Regions from separate parts of the Citrobacter freundii ATCC 8090 genome, predicted to be linked through region 1. Evidence: predicted binding sites of a transcription regulator. Region 1 holds the regulator's gene; each other region holds the start of a gene.
The links. The regulator LexA, encoded in region 1, represses DNA repair genes until DNA is damaged. The targets are predictions, from matches to a motif close to TNCTGTATGTACATACAGNA.
Positions count from the first base shown of each region.

Region 2: the regulator LexA is predicted to act here: its motif matches at 5,641-5,660, upstream of uvrB (excinuclease ABC subunit UvrB).
Region 3: the regulator LexA is predicted to act here: its motif matches at 4,482-4,501, upstream of metR (HTH-type transcriptional regulator MetR).

Region 1 covers NZ_CP049015.1:4,596,722-4,604,649, forward strand. The annotation lists gene G4551_RS22035 (quinone oxidoreductase) at 1-351, shown strand, start outside; gene pspG (envelope stress response protein PspG) at 653-895, opposite strand; gene dusA (tRNA dihydrouridine(20/20a) synthase DusA) at 1,029-2,027, opposite strand; gene G4551_RS22050 (cupin domain-containing protein) at 2,135-2,623, opposite strand; gene zur (zinc uptake transcriptional repressor Zur) at 2,739-3,257, shown strand; gene G4551_RS22060 (CsbD family protein) at 3,306-3,515, opposite strand; gene dinF (MATE family efflux transporter DinF) at 3,652-4,971, opposite strand; gene lexA (transcriptional repressor LexA) at 5,042-5,650, opposite strand; gene G4551_RS22075 (diacylglycerol kinase) at 5,760-6,128, opposite strand; gene plsB (glycerol-3-phosphate 1-O-acyltransferase PlsB) at 6,300-7,928, shown strand, end outside.
Region 2 covers NZ_CP049015.1:1,634,160-1,642,087, forward strand. The annotation lists gene bioA (adenosylmethionine--8-amino-7-oxononanoate transaminase) at 1-575, opposite strand, end outside; gene bioB (biotin synthase BioB) at 652-1,692, shown strand; gene bioF (8-amino-7-oxononanoate synthase) at 1,689-2,846, shown strand; gene bioC (malonyl-ACP O-methyltransferase BioC) at 2,830-3,585, shown strand; gene bioD (dethiobiotin synthase) at 3,578-4,276, shown strand; gene G4551_RS07830 (ABC transporter ATP-binding protein) at 4,242-4,964, opposite strand; gene uvrB (excinuclease ABC subunit UvrB) at 5,734-7,755, shown strand; gene yvcK (uridine diphosphate-N-acetylglucosamine-binding protein YvcK) at 7,878-7,928, opposite strand, start outside.
Region 3 covers NZ_CP049015.1:4,841,804-4,849,731, forward strand. The annotation lists gene rmuC (DNA recombination protein RmuC) at 1-7, opposite strand, end outside; gene udp (uridine phosphorylase) at 148-909, opposite strand; gene G4551_RS23195 (dienelactone hydrolase family protein) at 1,175-1,981, shown strand; gene metE (5-methyltetrahydropteroyltriglutamate--homocysteine S-methyltransferase) at 2,036-4,297, opposite strand; gene metR (HTH-type transcriptional regulator MetR) at 4,533-5,486, shown strand; gene G4551_RS23210 (carboxylate/amino acid/amine transporter) at 5,374-6,273, opposite strand; gene yigL (sugar/pyridoxal phosphate phosphatase YigL) at 6,349-7,149, opposite strand; gene pldB (lysophospholipase L2) at 7,165-7,928, opposite strand, start outside.

The DNA.
Region 1 (7,928 bases):
GTGGTGTATGACTCGGTGGGGAAAGATACCTGGGAAGCCTCGCTGGATTGTTTACAGCGCCGGGGACTAATGGTCAGCTTTGGTAATGCTTCCGGGCCGGTGACTGGCGTGAACTTAGGTATTCTGAACCAGAAAGGTTCGCTGTACGTGACCCGTCCTTCACTCCAGGGGTATATCACCAATCACCGCGAATTAACCGAAGCCAGCAATGAGCTATTCTCGCTAATTGCCAGCGGAGTAATCAAAGTGGATGTCGCGCCTGGTCAGACGTTCGCACTGCACGATGCACAGCGTGCTCATGAAGTACTGGAAAGCCGGGCAACGCAGGGATCGAGTTTGCTAATCCCATAATGCTTCGACTTCCCCTAAATAATTCAAATTGCAGGAAGGCGGCAATTGAATGAATCCCCAGGAGCTTACTGGAGTAAGTGACTGGGGTGAATGAAAGCAGCCAACACACCTGCGGTTTGAATTATGACGGGGAAGTAAAGAATTAGGGCTTCCCGTGGGAAGCCCTTTCTTTTTTTAGTTCGGCTGTATGTAGGGTACAGCTCGATGAATTCGTTAACCCGGCAATAGTGACAGATTTGATAATCAATTCCTATTTGGTTCTAAAGGCAATGTTGCAGGTTGTGACGCACCACTCAATACCTTAGTAAAATCGACGGTTATTGCGCTGATACTGTGGGACTTTTGGCGCTTTTATCGCCTTGATAACCCACACCACGGCAACAGCCAGTAGCAGCCAGGGCAACAGTTTAATCATCAAGGCAAATAGTCCGCCCAGAAACATCACTGCGGTGGCTACGACCAATGCAGCCAGAACGCCCAGTAAAGATACGCCGGTGACCATCAGCATGATAAAAAATCCAATCACAAAAAGTAGTTCCAGCATGGCTCTCTCCCGAAATGAAATTCTCTCCATTGCTTTACAAGAAACATGCCAAAAATAATGTATTGATTTATAAAGAAAACGCCCCGCGACAAAGCGCAGGGCGTGGTGAAATTAACTAACTTTTGGCGAAAACTTAACGCTTGTCAGCGACCAGCTTCAGCGCATGCTCCAGTACGTTAATATCTGCCCCGGCTTTATGCGCATTTTCGCTCAGATAGCGACGCCACTGACGAGCCCCAGGGATCCCCTGAAACAGCCCCAACATATGGCGCGTCACATGTCCCAAATAGGTTCCCTTACTCAGTTCACGCTCAATGTACGGGTACATGGCGCGCACCACGGCAACTGGATCGGCATCTTCGGTGGCAGCAGCAAAAATCTCACGGTCAACGGACGCCAGAATTCCTGGGTTTTGGTAAGCTTCACGCCCCACCATCACGCCATCCATATGTTGCAGATGAATTTTTGCTTCTTCCAGCGATTTAATGCCGCCGTTGATCGACATCGTCAGATGCGGGAAATCACGCTTTAGCTGATAAACACGGTCATAATCCAGCGGTGGGATCTCGCGGTTTTCTTTCGGGCTTAACCCGGATAGCCAGGCCTTGCGGGCGTGAATAATAAACATCTCACATTCGCCGTTGCCAGATACCGTGTTGATGAAATCGCACAGGAATTCGTAGCTGTCCTGGTCATCAATGCCGATACGCGTTTTCACCGTTACCGGAATCGACACCACGTCGCGCATTGCTTTGACGCAATCGGCGACCAGTTGCGCATTCCCCATCAGACAGGCGCCAAACATGCCATTCTGCACGCGGTCGGAAGGACAACCCACGTTGAGATTGATTTCGTCATAACCCCGCTGTTCAGCGAGCTTTGCGCACTGCGCCAGCGCCGCAGGATCGCTCCCGCCCAGTTGCAATGCGACCGGATGCTCTTCTTCGCTATACGCCAGATAATCGCCTTTACCATGAATGATCGCGCCGGTGGTTACCATCTCCGTATAGAGCAACGTCTGGCTGGACAGTAAGCGCAAAAAGTAGCGGCAGTGTCTGTCCGTCCAGTCGAGCATCGGCGCGATAGAAAAACGATGAGCGGGAAAAGCGGTAGACTGAGATTCAGGCAGCATGGCGAATATTCAAGCATCCGGTTAAAAAAGGGGCGCTACTATAGCATAGACCGTTACGATAGTGAGCCACATCCTCGCGGCTCACTCCCCCTGCCCATCAACAAACGCTATTTACGCCCCGGTTTTCCGTCGTGTGATCCGAAAAACTGCGGCGGATGGTCGACCCAGCGATCCTCACGTGTAGCGGCATAGACCGGGTTAAGCGGATAATAAATGCGGTTATATTTTTTGTTCGCCTCACCCACGACTAACAGACGCACCTCTTCACTGGTGTTATTGATAAAGGTATGGCACACGCCTGTACCTGCCGGGAAACCGACGCTGTCGCCCGGCTCTAGCTTCCATAAATACCCGTTAATCCAGGCCTCAGGATAACCTTCCAGCACATAGATAAACTCTTCCTCATCGCTTTCAGCGTGCGGGTACGACGTGCGCCGACCCGGCGGCAGGCGTTCATGATGAATGCCGAGTCGTCCTAACCCCAACTTGCGGGCAAGCGGCGCGCCAATAGCAAATAGCTCATCGCTGTCGGGATAAGTGGAGTCATCAGCCCCCTCAACCTCACGCCAGTGGCGAATACAATCGGGTCTTTTCATGGTTATTTTCCAGTATTGCGATGCGTCAGGTATAGCACACCGCGGTGGATCTCGGCGTTTTAAGCAGAACATGTTAAAGTAAGGGATTAACCTTCCACGCAAATCGAGGCGCCAAATGGACAAAACCACTACGCAAGAGTTATTGGCTCAAGCTGAAAAACTCTGTGCGCAACGCAACGTGCGGCTTACGCCACAGCGTCTCGAAGTGTTGCGCCTGATGAGCCTGCAGGAAGGGGCTATCAGCGCCTATGACCTGCTCGACCTGTTGCGGGAAACCGAGCCACAGGCCAAGCCGCCAACCGTGTATCGTGCGCTCGATTTTCTGCTGGAACAAGGATTTGTGCATAAGGTGGAATCCACCAACAGCTATGTCCTTTGCCATCTGTTCGATCAGCCAACCCACAGTTCCGCGATGTTCATTTGTGACCGCTGTGGTGTGGTAAAAGAAGAGTGCGCAGAAGGTGTGGAAGACATCATGCATACGCTGGCGGCCAAAATGGGCTTTGCTCTGCGACATAATGTTATTGAAGCACACGGACTATGTCCGGCCTGTGTAGAAGTTGAGTCATGCCGCCATCCTGGCGAGTGCCAGCATGACCATACGATTCAGGTGAAGAAGAAAGTGGGGCGCTAGGTAAGCGGGAGAGCGTACATCCTTGTACTCTCAGGAGGGAGGGGTTAATTACCAGCGGTAATCATTACGTTTTTCCCAATCGTTAACTTCTTTCTCCGCCTGATCTTTCGCGTAACCGTAACGCTCCTGGACTTTACCGACCAGTTGGTCACGTTTACCTTCAATGACCGTCATATCATCATCGGTCAGTTTGCCCCATTGCTCTTTCACTTTACCTTTAAACTGCTTCCAGTTGCCGCCGACTTCGTCTTTATTCATCATCAAGTCCTCATCGTTAGGTTGTGAATAGCGAGAGTGCCATGTCCAGACACATGCTGTTTTTGCTGGACGTGAGAATAAGTGTAGTCAGTGATTCTGGGTTTTATTTACTATTCGGAATTTTTAACCATCCAGATTAGGCAAACCAGGTTCCATTACGCCAGTGACGCCGCCAGATAAAGGCCAGCGACAGCCCGCGCAACGCGAGGAAAACGGTTAACGCCAGCCACAAACCATGATTTCCCAGCCACGGCAACGTCAGGAGCGTTAAGGCGAATCCCACTGCGGCAACGGCCATACTGTTGCGCATTTCTGCAGCCCGCGTCGCGCCAATAAACATTCCGTCGAGCAGATAACACCAGACACCCACCAGCGGTAACACCACCTGCCAGAAGAGATAGCGATCGGCCAGTAGTTGGATTTGCGGCAGCGAGGTCAGTAGCGCAACAATCTGCTCGCCAAACAGGGCATAAACCAGCGAAAACAGAATAGCCACAATACCGGACTGCCGACAGGCCGCCCGCCAGACGTCCAGTAACTGGCTACCATCTCGCGCCCCATAGGCCTGGCCCGAATGCGCTTCCACGGCATAGGCAAATCCATCCAGCGCGTAGGCGGTAAAGGTTAGCAGGGTCATCAGAACGGCATTAACCGCAATAATATCGCCTCCCAGACGTGCACCCAGCACCGTGATAGCGCCAAAACAGAGCTGCAGCAGCAGCGAGCGCAACATGATGTCACGGTTAAGCGCCAGCAAACGACGGAAGTTGCCACGCCACGCCTGCTTCAGCATTGCCAGCGATATTCCGCGCATATGCAGGACTTTGCGCACCATCATCAGGCCGATCAGTAAGGTGGCATATTCAGCAATCACCGTCGCCAGTGCCGCACCTTGCACGTTCATATGCAGGCCCATCACCAGCCATAAATCGAGCACAATGTTAAGAATATTGCCAACAATCAACAGGATAACCGGCGCACGCGCATACTGAACGCCAAGCAGCCAGCCGAGCAGCACCAGATTAGCCAGCGAGGCGGGTGCGCTGAGCCAGCGGATTTCAAGGAAACGCCGGGCTTGTTCCAGTACCGCTTTACTTCCCCCGACAATATGCAGCGCTACATCGATAATCGGCGTACGAAACAGTGCGATAAGCAACCCCGCTCCCAGCGCCAGCATTAGCGGCTGCACCAGTGCGCGCGCCAGCGCCTGTGGATTTTTCGCACCAAATGCCTGGGCAGTAAGACCCGTGGTGCTCATGCGCAGAAAAAGCAGCAGCATAAAGAGAAAACTGGTTGCCGTAGCACCAACCGCAACACCGCCAAGATAGACCGGACTATCCAGATGACCAATCACCGCGGTGTCCACCAGTCCCAGCAGGGGAACGGTGATATTGGAGAAGATCATCGGTAAGGCGAGGTGCCAGAGTGCTTTATCAGAGGAGGTAAAGAAAGGCATACAGGAAAGCCTGATGAAAAGAAGTGAAAACTAACTGTGGCGCAGAATGCGCCACAGTATTAATACATGATTACAGCCATTCACCGTTACGAATGACACCTACCGCCAGCCCTTCAATGGTGAAGCTTTGCTCACGCAGGTCGACAACGATAGGTTTAAATTCGCTATTTTCTGGCAGAAGTTCAACCTTGTTGCCCTGCTTTTTCAGGCGCTTAACCGTAACTTCGTCATCAATACGGGCAACAACAACCTGTCCGTTACGCACGTCCTGAGTTTTATGCACCGCCAGCAAATCGCCGTCCATAATACCGATATCTTTCATCGACATACCGCTGACGCGCAGCAGAAAATCGGCGTTCGGTTTGAACAATGAGGGATCGACCTGGTAGTGGCCTTCGATGTGCTGCTGCGCCAGAAGTGGCTCGCCTGCCGCCACACGACCGACAAGCGGTAATCCCTCTTCTTCTTCCTGCAGCAGTCTAATACCGCGCGATGCGCCGGAGACAATTTCCAGCACACCTTTACGCGCCAGCGCTTTCAGATGTTCTTCAGCGGCATTTGGGGAACGGAACCCCAAACGCTGCGCGATCTCCGCACGCGTCGGTGGCATACCTGTCTGGCTGATGTGATCTCTAATGAGATCAAACACCTCTTGCTGCCTGGCCGTTAACGCTTTCATTCCGCCCCCTGGGTGTATATACAGTTATGCTGTGAGTATATACAGCTAAAGGTGATTTTGGAACCGCAAACTGCACAAAAAGCAGGAGATTTATGAAGATGTGGAATCCTTATCGCAAATGCGACCACAACAGGATGCCCCAGGTAATCAGAGCGACAAAAATAGACAACAATACCGCCGCCGACCCCATATCTTTCGCCCGGCCGGAAAGTTCGTGATACTCAGAGCCTATACGGTCAACTACCGCCTCAATCGCACTGTTGAGGATTTCAACGATCATCACCAGCATCACGGAACCAATCAACAGCACGCGAGTAATCGCATCGACGTCCAGCCAGCAGGCGATAGCTACGCCCAGCAGTACGGCAACGCTTTCCTGGCGGAATGCCGCCTCATTGATCCATGCGGCGCGAAAACCTTTCCAGGAATAGCCTGCAGCTTTGATAATTCGGGTGAATCCAGTGGTATTATTGGCCATCAAAAAGAACCTTTTTACATTATTAGCGTCAATGTCATTGTAACGTTACCCCGTTTGTTTCAGGGTGTGGCAAAGCAGCGCGAAGTATGACGGGATACCACAGAAATTCACTAAACTTTCTGATATCCTTGCAGCGCATTTGCATTATTAACCAGAGGCTTTACATCGTTTATGTCCGGCTGGCCACGAATTTACTACAAATTACTGAATTTACCATTAAGCGTCCTGGTAAAAAGCAAGTCTATTCCGGCAGAACCTGCCCCGGAATTGGGACTCGATACGTCTCGTCCCATTATGTACGTCCTACCGTACAATTCAAAAGCAGACTTGCTGACGCTGCGTGCCCAATGTCTGGTGCACGATCTCCCCGATCCCCTGGAACCGCTGGAGATAGACGGGACTTTACTGCCGCGCTACGTGTTTATTCACGGCGGCCCGCGTGTGTTCACCTATTACACGCCAAAAGAAGAGTCCATCAAGCTGTTCCATAACTATCTCGACTTACATCGCAGCAATCCAGACCTGGATGTGCAGATGGTGCCGGTTTCGGTGATGTTTGGCCGTGCGCCAGGGCGTGAAAAAGGTGAAGTTAATCCGCCGTTACGTATGCTAAACGGCGTACAGAAATTCTTTGCGGTTTCATGGCTGGGTCGCGACAGTTTTGTCCGCTTCTCCCCGTCGGTCTCTCTGCGTCGTATGGCGGATGAACACGGTACGGATAAGATCATTGCCCAGAAGCTGGCACGCGTGGCGCGTATGCACTTTGCTCGCCAGCGTCTGGCCGCTGTCGGCCCGCGCCTCCCTGCCCGCCAGGATCTGTTTAATAAACTGTTAGCTTCAAAAGCGATCGCTCGCGCGGTAGAAGATGAAGCGCGCAGTAAAAAAATCTCCCACGAAAAAGCGCAGCAAAATGCCATTGCGCTGATGGAAGAGATTGCCGCCAACTTCTCCTACGAAATGATCCGTTTGACGGACCGTATCCTGGGCTTTACCTGGAACCGTCTGTATCAGGGGATTAACGTTCATAATGCGGAGCGTGTACGCCAGTTGGCGCACGATGGGCATGAAATCGTGTACGTTCCGTGCCACCGCAGCCATATGGACTATATGCTGCTGTCGTACGTTCTGTACCACCAGGGTCTGGTTCCGCCGCACATCGCAGCCGGTATCAACCTGAATTTCTGGCCAGCGGGTCCGATTTTCCGTCGTCTGGGCGCATTCTTTATTCGTCGTACCTTCAAGGGCAACAAGCTCTACTCCACCGTATTCCGCGAATATCTGGGCGAGTTGTTCAGCCGCGGCTACTCGGTTGAGTACTTTGTCGAGGGTGGACGTTCACGTACTGGTCGTTTGCTCGACCCTAAAACCGGCACCCTGTCGATGACTATTCAGGCGATGCTGCGCGGCGGTACGCGTCCTATTACTCTCGTACCGATCTACATCGGCTACGAGCACGTAATGGAAGTGGGCACCTACGCCAAAGAGCTGCGTGGCGCGACGAAAGAGAAAGAAAGTCTGCCACAAATGCTGCGTGGCTTAAGCAAGCTGCGCAACCTGGGTCAGGGCTACGTCAACTTTGGTGAACCAATGCCATTGATGACTTACCTCAACCAGCATGTGCCAGAATGGCGTGAATCTATCGATCCTATCGAGTCTATCCGTCCGGCCTGGCTGACGCCGACGGTGAATAACATTGCCGCCGATCTGATGGTGCGCATTAACAACGCTGGCGCGGCCAACGCCATGAACCTGTGTTGTACCGCGCTGTTGGCTTCCCGCCAGCGCTCTCTGACCCGTGAA
Region 2 (7,928 bases), 2.0 Mb from region 1:
ACCATATCCAGTTCGTCCCATTCGCCGCCCATCCGGCTTTGCGGAGCGGGCGCAAACAGGTTATCAGGCAGATAACCCTTCCACAGACTGTGCATCGAGTTGTCAGGATCGCAGACCGACATCGCGCCGAAAGTATCGCCGTGATAACCGTTACGAAATGTCAGGAAACGCTGACGGGATTCACCTTTGGCCTGCCAGTATTGCAGCGCCATTTTCATCGCGACTTCCACGGCGACCGAACCAGAATCAGCGAGAAAAACGCACTCCAGCGCCTCGGGCGTCATCGCCACCAACTGGCGACACAGCGCAATAGCCGGGGCATGGGTAATGCCGCCAAACATCACGTGCGACATGGCATCAATCTGCGTTTTCATCGCGGCATTCAGCTGCGGGTGATTGTAACCGTGGATCGCCGCCCACCAGGATGACATGCCGTCAACCAGCTTCTCACCGCTGGCTAATATCAGTTCACAACCTTCGGCACTGGCCACCGGATAAACCGGTAGCGGGGAGGTCATGGAGGTGTAAGGGTGCCAGATATGGCGTTGGTCAAACGCAAGATCGTCCGTTGTCATAATCGACTTGTAAACCAAATTAAAAAGATTTAGGTTTACGAGTCTACACCAAACTAACAACGAAACGTATACCAATATGGCTCATTCTTCTCGCTGGACAATGTCGCAAGTCACCGAATTATTTGAAAAACCGCTGCTGGATCTGTTGTTTGAAGCGCAGCAGGTTCATCGTCAGCATTTCGATCCGCGGCAGGTACAAGTTAGTACGCTGCTGTCGATAAAGACCGGTGCTTGCCCGGAAGACTGCAAATACTGCCCGCAAAGTTCCCGCTATAAAACCGGACTGGAAACGGAACGTTTGATGGAAGTTGAACAGGTTCTGGACTCTGCACGTAAGGCGAAACAAGCCGGTTCAACGCGGTTTTGCATGGGCGCGGCGTGGAAGAACCCTCACGAACGCGATATGCCGTACCTGGAACAAATGGTTCAGGGTGTGAAAGAACTGGGGCTGGAAGCCTGTATGACGCTGGGCACGCTGGACGAATCTCAGGCCCAGCGCCTGGCCAATGCGGGTCTGGACTACTACAACCACAACCTCGACACCTCGCCGGAATTTTACGGCAATATCATTACCACCCGTTCGTATCAGGAGCGCCTGGATACGCTGGATAAAGTGCGTGAGGCGGGCATTAAAGTTTGCTCCGGCGGGATTGTGGGGTTGGGTGAAACGGTGACCGACCGCGCGGGTCTGCTGCTGCAATTAGCGAATCTGCCGACGCCGCCGGAAAGCGTGCCGATCAACATGCTGGTGAAAGTGAAGGGCACGCCGCTTGCCGATAACGACGACGTAGATGCTTTTGATTTTATTCGTACTATCGCCGTCGCGCGCATCATGATGCCGACCTCATACGTACGTCTTTCTGCCGGGCGCGAGCAGATGAACGAACAAACCCAGGCAATGTGCTTTATGGCCGGGGCCAACTCGATTTTCTACGGCTGCAAACTGCTGACCACGCCGAACCCGAACGAAGATAAAGATTTATTGTTGTTCCGTAAGCTGGGTCTTAACCCGCAGCAAACGGCGGTACTGGCGGGTGATAACGAACAGCAACAACGTCTGGAGCAGGCGCTGCGTACCCCGGATACCGACGATTACTACAACGCGGCAACCGTATGACCTGGCAGCAAAAAATCGACGATGCGCTAACGGCGCGTCGTCGTGCTGATGCGTGGCGTCGGCGCTATGCAGTGACACAGGGTGCTGGTCGCTTGTTACAGGCTGGCGGTCGTCAGTATCTGAATTTCTCCAGCAACGACTATCTCGGCTTAAGCCACCATCCGCAAATTATCTGCGCGTGGCAGCAGGGCGCTGAGCGTTTTGGCGTCGGCAGTGGCGGCTCGGGCCATGTCAGCGGTTATTCCGTTGCGCATCAGGCGCTGGAAGAAGAGCTGGCGCAGTGGCTCGGCTATTCCCGGGCGCTGTTGTTCATCTCCGGTTTTGCCGCTAATCAGGCAGTGATAGCCGCATTGATGGAAAAAGACGATCGCATTGTCGCCGACAGGCTTAGCCATGCCTCGCTGTTGGAGGCTGCCAGCCTTAGCCCTGCTGTTTTACGTCGCTTTACCCATAACGATCCGCAACACCTGGAGCGTCTGCTGACTTCCCCCTGTCCGGGGCAGCAGCTGGTGGTCACTGAAGGTGTATTCAGCATGGATGGCGATAGTGCGCCGCTGGCAGAAATCCACGCGGTGGCGAAACGGCAGGGCGCGTGGCTGCTGGTGGATGATGCGCATGGGATTGGCGTAAGCGGTGAGGAAGGGCGTGGTTCGTGCTCTCGACAGCAGGTGAAACCTGAGCTGCTCGTAGTGACGTTTGGCAAAGGGTTTGGCGTCAGCGGTGCGGCGATCCTGTGTTCTGATAGCGTGGCCGACTATCTGTTGCAGTTTGCCCGCCATCTGATCTACAGCACCAGTATGCCTCCGGCGCAGGCGCAGGCCTTACGCGCCGCGCTGGCGGTGATCCGCAGCCGTGAAGGCGATGAACGCAGGGAAAAGTTAGCGATGCTGATCCAGCGTTTTCGCGCTGGGGTGAATACTACGGATTTGACGCTGGCGCATTCAGACAGCGCTATTCAACCGCTGATCGTTGGCGACAATCATAAAGCCCTGCAACTGGCACAGACATTACGGCAACAGGGATGCTGGGTGACGGCGATTCGCCCACCAACGGTGCCCACCGGTACGGCCAGATTACGGCTGACGCTGACCCAAGCGCATGAGGTGCAGGATATCGATCGTCTACTGGAGGTGTTGCATGGCACAGGTCAATAAACAGGCGATTGCCGCCGCGTTTGGCCGCGCTGCCACCCACTATGAGCAACACGCAGAGCTACAACGTCAGAGTGCCGATGCGTTACTGGCACAACTCGATGGCCGGGCGTTCTCAAGGGTTTTGGACGCGGGCTGTGGGCCTGGGCGTATGAGTCGCTACTGGCGGGAGCAGGGGAGCGAGGTCTGCGCGCTGGATCTGTCGGCGCAAATGCTGGCTGAAGCGCAGCGTCACGATGTTGCCCATCACTATCTGCTGGCGGATATCGAAGCCATTCCGCAGGCCGCTGCCACTTTCGACCTGGCCTGGAGCAATCTGGCCGTGCAGTGGTGCAGCGACCTACGCGGTGCGTTAAGCGAGCTATACCGGGTGGTGCGTCCTGGCGGAACGGTGGCGTTTAGTACCTTGGCGCAAGGTTCGATGCCGGAACTTCGTCAGGCGTGGCGAACAGTTGATGACCGGGAGCATGCCAACCGTTTTTTGCCCGTGGAGCAACTGGAAAACGCGCTGTGCGGCTGGGACGTTGAATACCAGTCTCATGCCGTCACGCTGTGGTTTGACGATGCGCTGAGCGCCATGCGCTCGTTGAAGGGTATTGGCGCGACGCATTTGCATGATGGACGCGAGCAGCGTGTGCTGACCCGCTCGCAACTGCGTCAGCTACAGCTCGCCTGGCCCTGTCAGCAGGGGAAATATCCGCTGACCTATCATCTTTTTTTGGGAGTGATTCAACGTGACTAACACGTATTTTGTCACCGGGACGGACACTGAAGTAGGTAAAACTATCGCCAGCTGTGCGTTGCTTCAGGCGGCGAGACAGTTGGGGTTGCGAACCGTCGGCTATAAGCCGGTGGCGTCAGGCAGTGAAATGACGGATGAAGGTCTGCGAAACAGTGATGCGCTGGCGCTACAGCGCAACAGCGTTGTAGCCGTGGATTATGCAGCCATCAATCCGTATACCTTCGCGGAACCTACCTCACCGCATATCATCAGTGCTGACGAAGGGCGCCCCATTCAGGCCTCCGTGATGTCTGCGGGTTTACGACTGCTTGAAGAACAGGCTGACTGGGTATTGGTGGAAGGTGCAGGCGGATGGTTTACGCCGCTTTCGCCAACGCTGAGTTTTTCTGACTGGGTAAAAGAGGAACAACTGCCGGTGATTCTGGTGGTTGGCGTTAAGCTCGGTTGTATCAATCATGCCATTTTGACCGCCCTGGCGGTGCAGCAGGCCGGGCTGACGCTCGCCGGATGGGTTGCCAATGATGTGACGCCACCCGGCAAGCGTCATGCTGAATATATGGCGACGCTAAAGCGTGCGCTTGCGGCTCCGCTGCTGGGGGAAATTCCCTGGCTGGCAGAAGAGCCGGAGCAAGCATCGACAGGTCGTTATATCGATCTTAGCGTTTTGTCTCTGGCATCCACCAGTCGTTGATTAGCGGGTCGCTGAATTGTGTTATTTGCCCTTGAGCCACGTTGCGGCCACGATGTAACAAGCAATAGCAGTCGGCGACCCGACGAATGAACGGCAGGCTCTGCTCCGCGAGCATAATGGTGATGCCAAGCTCCTGGCTTAGCCTTACAATCAGATTCCCCAGTTTGTGGATATACGCCTGGCCTGTTCCTCGTGTGGGCTCATCGAGGATCAGCAGACGCGGGCGAGTGACCAACGCACTGGCGAGTGCAAGCTGGTGCTGATTTTCCTCCGACAATGCCACTCCTTTGGCCTGACGCAGTACAAACAGCTGTGGAAACAGGCGGTAAATATCGCTGCTGTTCATTGCTTCGCTTTCCTCAACCGCCTGGCGCGCAATGTGCAGATTTTCCTCTACCGTCAGTTGCGAAAAAATTCGCCGCTCCTGTGATACACAGTTAATACCTAGTGCAATGCGCTTTGCCGCCGGAATCTGAAGCAGATCGCAAGGTGGTGCGCCAGCCTGATGCCAGAACATGGTTCCGCTCTCAATCGGTAAATTGCCGATGATGCAATTGGCAAGCGTAGTCTTTCCCATCCCTGGAAGACCCAGTACGGCGGTACATTTACCGGGCAACAGGTCGAGATCGACATCCCAAAGCGAGTGTTGATTACCGTAATAGTGATTCACTGCACGAAGACTCAACATAGATTTCTCCCTCATGATGATATCCGCCTCGCGGAATGGTGGTCGGGAGAAAACTGCAAATCTCTTGCCAGAAGCGGAATTGGGGAAAAATACAGCAGGATGGCGTGCAACGCTGGCGATAAATTCTTACTGACCGCATTCCTGACGTTCTTTTGTGCACATTGGCAGTGCCTGGTGGTGTCGTGATGGTGCAGGCAGGAAAATGATGAAAATGCGAGCAAGATCTCGGCCATCCGAGGTCGCTTCGTTAGCTGATAAATATCAAAAAATAGCGATAATTTTTTTTTATCCCACCAGAAAAGACCATCAGGACGTTTTTGCCAGGCTACAGTCCATACGGGCTGGAGGCAGTTATCCACTATTCCTGTGGATAACCTTGTGTATTAGGGTTAGAAAACACAATGTAAGCGAGAGAAGACGCGGCCTGCGACTAAATTGATGCGAAAGACGGCTCGAGATAATAATCATTAAATTACAGGATGTTAGATAAATGCAATGGCTGTCGCAGAAGTGTCATGCGTTGCCACAAAACTTTCATCGAGTAGCTTGACAAATGTTAAAAAAGTCATTGGTTTGGGGATAACACATTTTTGCTGGTGTTTTATCTTGCCTGCGGACAAATTTTAGCCTGTAGTCACGGCCATTTTGCTGGGGTAACAGAAATATTCTGGCGCGTTACTGTTTTTTCATCCAGTATATTTTACTGGCAAAATATACTGCTGCGAGTAAAATTACACACCTGCCCGCCCATTGCTTCAGGTAGCTGCTCATGAGTAAACCGTTCAAACTAAATTCCGCTTTTAAACCCTCTGGCGATCAGCCTGAGGCGATTCGTCGCCTGGAAGAAGGTCTGGAGGATGGTCTGGCGCATCAGACGCTACTGGGGGTGACAGGGTCGGGGAAAACATTCACCATCGCTAACGTGATTGCGGACTTGCAGCGTCCTACCATGGTGCTGGCCCCCAATAAGACACTTGCTGCTCAGCTGTACGGTGAGATGAAAGAGTTCTTCCCGGATAATGCGGTGGAGTATTTTGTCTCTTACTACGACTATTATCAGCCGGAAGCCTACGTACCCAGTTCTGACACCTTCATCGAGAAAGATGCTTCGGTCAACGAACATATTGAGCAGATGCGCCTGTCGGCAACCAAAGCGCTGCTGGAACGTCGCGATGTCGTTGTCGTGGCGTCGGTTTCCGCGATTTATGGTCTGGGTGACCCGGATTTGTACCTGAAAATGATGCTGCACCTGACGGTGGGGATGATTATCGACCAGCGTGCGATCCTGCGTCGTCTGGCGGAGCTGCAATATACCCGCAACGATCAGGCATTCCAGCGCGGGACCTTCCGCGTGCGCGGTGAAGTGATCGACATTTTCCCGGCAGAATCCGACGACATCGCGCTGCGCGTGGAACTGTTTGATGAAGAGGTCGAACGTTTATCGCTGTTTGACCCGCTGACCGGACAGGTCGAATCCACAATTTCGCGCTACACCATCTATCCTAAAACGCACTACGTGACGCCGCGAGAACGTATCGTGCAGGCGATGGAAGAAATCAAAGTTGAGCTGGCAGAGCGGCGTAAAGTCCTGTTGGCAAATAACAAACTGCTGGAAGAACAGCGCTTAAGTCAGCGTACCCAGTTCGATTTGGAAATGATGAATGAGCTGGGTTACTGCTCGGGGATTGAAAACTACTCCCGCTATCTGTCCGGGCGCGGCCCCGGCGAGCCGCCGCCGACGCTGTTTGATTACCTGCCTGCCGATGGCCTGCTGGTGGTGGATGAATCCCACGTGACTATCCCGCAAATTGGCGGCATGTATCGCGGCGATCGGGCGCGTAAAGAAACCCTGGTTGAATACGGATTCCGTCTGCCGTCGGCGCTGGATAACCGTCCGCTCAAATTTGAAGAGTTCGAGGCGCTGGCTCCGCAAACTATCTACGTTTCGGCGACGCCGGGCAACTATGAGCTGGAGAAATCCGGTGATGAAGTGGTCGATCAGGTGGTACGACCGACCGGCCTGCTGGATCCGGTCATTGAGGTGCGTCCGGTGGCGACGCAGGTTGACGATCTGCTGTCGGAGATCCGCACCCGTGCGGCGATTAACGAACGTGTGCTGGTCACCACGCTGACCAAACGGATGGCAGAAGACCTCACAGAATACCTCGAAGAACATGGCGAGCGGGTGCGTTATCTGCACTCTGACATCGATACTGTGGAACGCATGGAAATCATTCGTGACCTGCGTCTGGGCGAGTTTGACGTGCTGGTGGGTATCAACCTTTTACGTGAAGGTCTGGACATGCCTGAGGTCTCCCTGGTGGCGATTCTGGACGCAGACAAAGAAGGATTCCTGCGTTCTGAACGTTCGCTTATCCAGACCATCGGTCGTGCGGCGCGAAACATCAACGGTAAGGCTATTCTCTACGGCGATAAAATTACCGCCTCAATGGCTAAAGCGATTGGTGAAACCGAACGTCGTCGTGAGAAACAGCAACTCTACAACGAAGAGCACGGTATTACGCCGCAGGGCCTGAATAAGAAAGTAGTCGATATTCTGGCGCTGGGTCAGAATATTGCGAAGACCAAGGCGAAAGGCAAAGGGAAGTCACGCGCAGGCGCGAAGTCTGAAGTTGTGGAACTGGATATGACGCCAAAAGCGCTGCAGCAGAAGATTCACGAGCTGGAAGGGCAGATGATGCAGCATGCGCAGAATCTTGAATTTGAAGAGGCAGCGACGATCCGCGACCAGTTGCATCAACTGCGCGAGTTGTTTATCGCAGCATCGTAAGAGTGTGCCGGATGCGGGGTAAACCCCTTATCCGGCCTACGGCAAAGATCGCGTCCGTAGGTCGGATGTCGGAGCGGAGCGTTTGGTAGGCCTGATAAGCGCCGCGCATCAGGTAAATCCGTTTAGCCTAGCGCCTGCACCGCTTTCTCCAGCGCACTATGCAATAGCTGGCG
Region 3 (7,928 bases), 250 kb from region 1:
TATCCACAACGCCCCCTTACAGCAACGACTTACCCGCACAAAATAGAATTGTGCTGTATAAACGTCCAGTTTAAAAGGAATTTCCTGCGAGGTACTACGCAAAATAAAAAGGCCGAACGCGTCGGCCTTTTTGAATAGACGGGAGAATTACAGTAAACGACGCGCAGCTTCCACCACGATTTTTACCGCATGGCTTTCTGTTTGTTTCATCGTTTCCGCATTAGGGATCTCTTGCTGAGTACGGTTCACGATAACACCCGCGACCATACCGGCACGCAGACCCTGGCTTGCGCACATGGTCAGCAGCGTGGCAGATTCCATTTCGTAGTTCATAACGCCCATAGACTGCCACTCTTCCATCGAGCCTTTGAAACGGCTCACGACGCGACCAGAGAAGGTGTCGTAACGTTCCTGGCCCGGGTAGAAGGTGTCAGAAGATGCGGTAACGCCCACGTGGGTAGTGGCGCCGATAGATTTCGCCGCTTCCACCAGCGCGGTGGTGCACTCGAAGTCCGCAACGGCCGGGAACTCCATTGGCGCGAAGTGCAGGCTTGCGCCGTCCAGACGGACAGACGCCGTGGTGACCAGGACATCACCTACATTGATATGCGGCTGGATAGCGCCAGTCGTACCGATACGCAGGAAGGTACGAATGCCCAGTTGTGCCAGTTCTTCAACGGCAATAGAGGTTGACGGGCCGCCGATACCGGTAGAGCAAACGATCACGGCTTTACCATCCAGCTCAGCACGCCAGGTAGTGAACTCGCGATGAGATGCCAGCTTAACCGGCTTATCCATCAGCGCGGCGATCTTTTCCACACGCTCCGGGTCGCCAGGGACGATAGCAAGCGTAGCCCCTTGTAAGTCGCTCTTAGTGAGGCCGAGATGAAAAACATCAGACTTAGACATAAAAACTCCTCTGTGAATCGGTTTTGTCAGAAGAAGCAAAAACACACTTTACCGAAGGCATGAACATATTTTCGTGACAGTCATCACTATGATGTAAATCAATTGCATTCAATTACCATTAAAAAGTGATGCGTATCACATAAATGATGCGATGTAAGGAAGCCCTGCACAAAAGATAGCCCGTTTAAGGCAATGTGGTTCGTTGCATGTGTCTATAGTTAACAATGCGCTTTTTGGCTGAATATTTAAGGGTACGGAGAATACCATGACAACACGACAATCTGGCTTTGCACCTGCTGTATCTCCACCGACGTCTACCACGGTTCACACTCCGGATAACGAAATTATCGCCGGTGTAACGTCCATACCTTCACAAGGCGATGATATGCCAGCGTATCACGCACGACCAAAACAAACCGATGGACTGCTTCCCGTGGTCATTGTCGTGCAGGAGATTTTTGGTATTCATGAGCACATTCGTGACGTTTGCCGCCGTCTGGCTCTGGAAGGGTATCTGGCTATCGCACCAGAACTCTATTTTCGCGAAGGCGATCCCAATGACTTTGCCGATATCCCCACGTTGCTCAGCGGCCTTGTCGCCAAAGTGCCTGACTCTCAGGTACTGGCCGATCTGGACCACGTCGCCAGTTGGGCCTCCCGCAACGGGGGAGATGCGCACCAACTGATGATCACCGGATTTTGCTGGGGTGGACGCATCACCTGGCTGTATGCCGCACATAATCCGCAGTTAAAAGCGGCGGTGGCGTGGTATGGCAAACTGGTGGGTGATAAAACCCTCAACTCGCCGAAACATCCCGTTGATATCGCAACCGATCTTAACGCCCCCGTTTTGGGACTTTATGGCGCCCAGGATACCAGCATTCCGCAAGATACCGTTGAAACAATGCGTCAGGCGCTACGCGCCGCCAATGCGAAAGCGGAAATCGTGGTCTATCCCGATGCCGGACATGCCTTCAACGCCGATTATCGCCCGAGCTATCACGAAGAGTCCGCGAAAGACGGCTGGCAGAGAATGCTGGAGTGGTTCGCGCAATACGGTGGGAAGAAATAATTCCCGCCAGGCAAACCAATAAACAAAACGGAGGCATCAGCCTCCGTTTTGTTTTTACGCCTGACGCAGATTCTGCGCCGCTTTAACCATGTTTGCCAGCGCAGCACGGGTTTCCGGCCAGCCGCGCGTTTTCAGGCCGCAGTCCGGGTTCACCCACAGACGCTCAGCCGGAATACGCTGCTCGGCTTTCTTCAGCAGAGCTTCAATCCACTCCACGCTCGGGACGTTCGGCGAGTGAATGTCGTAGACGCCCGGCCCGATTTCGTTCGGATAGTCGAACTCTTCGAACGACTCCAGCAGCTCCATATCAGAACGTGAAGTCTCAATAGTGATCACGTCCGCGTCCAGCGCCGCAATGGAGTCCATGATGTCGTTGAACTCGCAGTAACACATGTGGGTGTGGATCTGGGTTTCATCCTTCGCCACTGCCGCGTTAATGCGAAAGGCTTCCACGCCCCACTCCAGATACGCCGCCCAGTCGCTGCGACGCAGCGGTAAACCTTCACGCAGTGCCGGCTCATCAATCTGGATAATGCCGATCCCCGCTGCTTCCAGATCCGCAACTTCATCACGCAACGCCAGCGCAATCTGCTTCGCGATGGTTTCACGCGTCACGTCTTCACGCGGGAATGACCAGCAAAGAATGGTCACCGGACCGGTCAGCATACCTTTTACCGGTTTGTCGGTCAGTGACTGGGCATACTTCGCCCACTCCACGGTGATCGCTTCCGGGCGGCTGACGTCGCCAATGACTACCGGTGGCTTCACGCAACGGGAGCCATAGCTCTGCACCCAACCGTTCTGGGTAAAGACGAACCCGTCCAGATGCTCACCAAAGTATTCCACCATGTCGTTACGTTCGGCTTCACCGTGTACCAGCACGTCGAGCCCCAGACGCTCCTGTTCAGCGATCGCCTGTTTGATATGTTCCGCAATACCGGTGCGGTAGTTACCGGCATCCAGGTTGCCCTTTTTGAAGTCCAGACGCAGACCGCGAATTTCGGTGGTTTGCGGGAATGAGCCGATAGTCGTGGTCGGCCATGCCGGCAGATTAAAGCGGGCACGTTGCGCCTCGGCACGAACCGGATAAGCGTTGGCGCGCTGGCTGTCCTGGGCGGTGATTGCCGCCAGACGTTTTTCCACTGCAGCGTTGTGGACACGAGTAGAGTGACGACGAGCCTGAATCGGTGCGCTCCATTCGACAATTGCCGCCGTATCACCGCTGTTCAACGCATCACGCAGCAGCGCCAGCTCGCCGCATTTTTGCAGGGCGAAGGAAAACCAGCTCTTCACCTCTGCATCAAGGCGGGTTTCCACGCTGAGATCGATGGGGCTGTGCAGCAGGGAGCAGGAAGAAGCCACCCACAGGTCACGTTTCCCGACGATATCTTTAATTTGCGCGTATTTTTCGCTGAGATCGGCGCGCCAGACGTTGCGCCCGTTCACCAGGCCCGCTGACAGCAGCCAGTCGGCAGGCAGACGTTTGTGCAGCTCGGCGACATCATCTTTACCGTGCACGAAGTCGACGTGCAGTCCCTGCACCGGCAGCGCGGTAATGGTATCCAGGTTTGGCGTTACGCCTTCGAAGTAGGTGGTCAGTAGCAGCTTCACCTGGCCCCGCAAGGCACCATAAGCTGGTTTGAAGGCGTCCAGCCACGCTTGCGGTAATTCCAGCACCAGAGCAGGTTCGTCAATCTGCACCCACTCAATACCCCGTTTTGCCAGCTCCGCCAGCACCTGCTGGTAAACCGGCAGAATGTCGTTCAACAGACTCAGGCGGTCAAACTGTTCGCCCTTCACTTTCCCCAGCCACAGGTAAGTTACCGGCCCCAGCAGCACAGGTTTCACCTTATGCCCGAGCGCCAGCGCTTCGTCTACTTCATCCAGCAGTTGCGTCCAGGTCAGTTTGAACTGCTGGCCTTTGGTGAACTCCGGTACCATGTAGTGATAGTTGGTGTTAAACCATTTGGTCATTTCTGCCGCCGCCGCTGGCTCACCGGTCGGTGCGCGGCCACGGCCAATACGGAATAAGGTATCGATATCGACCGAGCCGTCTTTATTCTGATGACGAGCCGGAACGTTGCCGAGCAGCAGGCTGGTAGTCAGCACGTGATCGTACCAGGCAAAATCACCTACCGGCAGCAGGTCAACACCCGCCTGCTTCTGCTGATCCCAGTGGCGGGCACGCAGCTCGCGGCCAACGGCCAGCAATTCTTCACGGGAGGAATTTCCCGCCCAGTAGCTTTCTTGCGCTTTCTTCAACTCGCGACGCAGGCCAACGCGAGGGAAACCGAGGGTGTGATTCAATATTGTCATTTTTCTTCCTCTAATTATATGTAAATCCTATGGATTTTGAATTTAGGGAAGGCGGCAAGTTTACTCATCCCCAGGAGCTTACTGAAGTAAGTGACTGGGGTGGGGAAACGAAGCCAACGCACCATAAATTTAAAAGACGAAGGATTTTAGCCGTCCAGATGTTTACACATCCATAATTGGCGGTTACTGTATATTCCTCAAGCGCAATTTGTTCATGCCGAAGTGAAGGACTTTCATGATCGAGATTAAACACCTGAAAACGCTCCAGGCGTTGCGGAATAGCGGTTCGCTGGCAGCCGCCGCGGCGACGTTGCATCAGACCCAATCCGCTCTTTCTCACCAGTTCAGCGATCTGGAGCAGCGCCTTGGCTTTCGACTTTTTATCCGTAAAAGCCAGCCTCTGCGCTTTACGCCGCAGGGAGAAATCCTGCTGCAGTTAGCTAATCAGGTGTTGCCGCAAATTGGTCGTGCGCTGCAGGCTTGCAACGAACCGCAGCAAACCCGGCTGCGAATCGCAATTGAATGTCACAGTTGTATTCAATGGCTGACGCCCGCGCTGGAGAATTTTCGTGCCAACTGGCCACAGGTGGAGATGGACTTTAAATCCGGCGTGACGTTCGATCCGCAACCAGCGCTACAGCAGGATGAGCTGGATCTGGTATTAACCTCCGACATCCTGCCGCGCAGCGGATTGCACTACTCACCGATGTTTGATTTTGAAGTCCGCCTGGTACTGGCGCCTGACCATCCGTTGGCCAGCAAAACGCAAATCACGCCGGAAGATTTGGCCAGCGAGACGCTGCTCATTTACCCAGTGCAACGGAGTCGACTGGATGTATGGCGGCATTTCCTGCAGCCTGCGGGCGTGAGCCCGTCGCTGAAGAGCGTGGATAACACCCTGCTGCTGATTCAGATGGTTGCAGCCAGAATGGGTATCGCGGCGTTACCGCACTGGGTGGTGGAGAGTTTTGAACGCCAGGGTTTAGTAGTGACTAAAACCCTGGGTGATGGATTGTGGAGCCGACTGTACGCCGCCGTGCGTGATGGCGAGCAGCGACAGCCGGTCACAGAAGCGTTTATTCGCTCAGCGCGGAATCACGCCTGCGATCATCTGCCGTTTGTGCGGAGTGCGGAACGACCCACTTTCGATGTACCCACAGTGAGGCCACTATCACAGCCGCGCCAATGATGAAGCTTGGCCAGTGAGGCTGTTGATGCCAGATAGCCAGGTTGACCAACAGCCCGGCCGGCACATGCATATTGTTCATGATACCCAGTGTGCCCGCATCCACTTGGGTCGCACCGTAGTTCCACATAAAGTAACCAACGCCGGACGCTGCCACGCCAAGAAAGACCAGAATTCCCCACTGTAGCGTGGTTGCAGGCATTTTTTGCGCATTGCCCAGCATGAACCAGGCCACGACAGCCACCATAAAGGCCCCCATATAAAACCAGGCAAAGGCGTTGTGCTGCGGCATTGGCCGCGTTTCCATCAGACGTTTATAGCCCACCATACCGATGGCAAAACTAATGTTGGAAAGCTGCACCAGCAGCAGGCCAGTCCAGAAGTGGCTGGTTACCTGATCGTAACGAATAATCCCCGCGCCAATCACCGCCAGTAACGCACTGAAAGCGTAGCTCCAACGCAAACGGCGCCCGCTCATCAGGTCATAAATCAGCGTGATGTAGAGCGGCGTCAGCACGGTGAAAAGCAACAGCTCTGAAACCGTCAGATACAGGTAGGCGTGAAAACTCAGCATATACATAATGCCAAGCTGCATGGCCCCCACCAGCATATATAGCGCGATCGTTTTTACGCTGTGCCCACGGGTTCGTAAAAACGGCAGGAACACCAGCGCCGCGAGTCCAACGCGCACCAGCACCGCAAAATAGCTATCGACATGACCGGCAAGGTACTCGCCAAACAGGCTGAAGGAAAAGGCCCACAAAATAGTGGTAATGATGAGTAGCGCCACAATGGATGTCTCTTAGAACAGGGAACATCCATTGTAGCGGAGAGTTTAGTTGACAACTGGTCAACTAAAGAACAATCACTTTAAAAAGAGATCGCGCAGGTAGTGCGGTACGGCATCGTCGGCATTAAGACCAATGACTTCCAGTTCTGGGTGCAGATCCTTCAGGCGCTGGTGGGCGTTGCCCATGATGCAGCCTTTGCCCGCCATAGAGAGCATTTCCGCATCATTCATCCCATCGCCAAAAGCGATGCAGTCTTTCAGGCTGTAGCCCATCGCTTTCGCTACCGCTTCCAGCGCATGACCTTTCGACACGCCGCCCGCCATGACTTCCAGACAGGTAAGCGTAGAGAAGCTGACGTTGACGCGATCGCCCCAGCGGGCGTTAATCGCCTGCTCCAGCGGTAGCAGTCTTTCGTGAGAGTCGGTGGTGAAGAACACTTTGCTGACGCCTTCAGGCTCCAGTAATGCAGGTTCAAACAGGGAATAGTTAAACACTGCTTCTTTGAAGAATCGCATTTCGTCCGGACGATGGCGATTCATAAACCATTCATCATCGCGATAAACGTTGGTCACGATGTCCGGATTTGCATTCACTACGCCAAACAGGTCGCTGGCAATGTCGCGATCCAGGTTATGGGAAAAAACCAGATTCCCGTCAGAATCATGCACCCGCGCGCCGTTGGACGTGATCATGTAGGTTTTAATGCCGAGGTTATCGCGAATTTGCCCCACATCAACATGATGACGGCCAGTCGCAAACACGAAGTTAACGCCGCGAGCGGTCAATAACTTCAGCGTCTCTTTGGCATAGGGGGACAGAGTATGGTCGGGGGAAAGCAGCGTACCGTCTAAATCAGACGCAACAACCTGATACATAAGAAAATTAAACCTCTAGGCAAAGCGGGTTCCGCTGGATGAGTTATGTTTGTCGAAAAATTCGACAATAGCGTTAAGCGCGACTGAGCGCATGGCGTCCTTTTCAAAAAGGATCTCATGGTACGCGCCTTTGATGACAAGCGGCTGACCTCCTTCTACAGGATGGCCCGCTGCGGCGCGGAGTTCACAAAAACGATCGTGCATGCGGTTATCCACTACACGTTCTTCTTCAGCCTGAATCAGCAGCGTCGGCGTCGCATCATCCCCAGCGCCAGCCAAAACCTGTTCACCAGCCAGAATCCCTTCGCGTACCCAGTGATAGGTGGGACCACCAACGCGCAACCGCGGCTCATCAGCATAGAAGCGTAGATTGCGCCGATAGCGCTGTCGACTATGGGTTAACGCATTCATACCGAACGGCAGCGCCCGCCAGCGCCCGGTTCCCATCGCATAGCCTTCGCGGATCCGCGGATGCCCTTCAGCCCAGTCCAGAATGTGGCGCACCATCCAGTCGGGAAAGCGCATCACAATACCAAACATCGGTGCACAAAGCGCGATGGCATCACACTGATTCGGGTGGCGCTGCAGGAATAACGTGGCAATCGCCCCGCCCATTGAATGCGCCAGGATATAGCGTTTTCTCCACGGGCCGGGTAGCACCTCCTGCTGCCAGAAGGCGGTTAAATCGTCGACATAGTCATTAAAGTTATCGACATGACCGCGATGCGGATCCGAAAGCATTCGCCCGGAACGCCCCTGACCACGGTGATCGATAATGA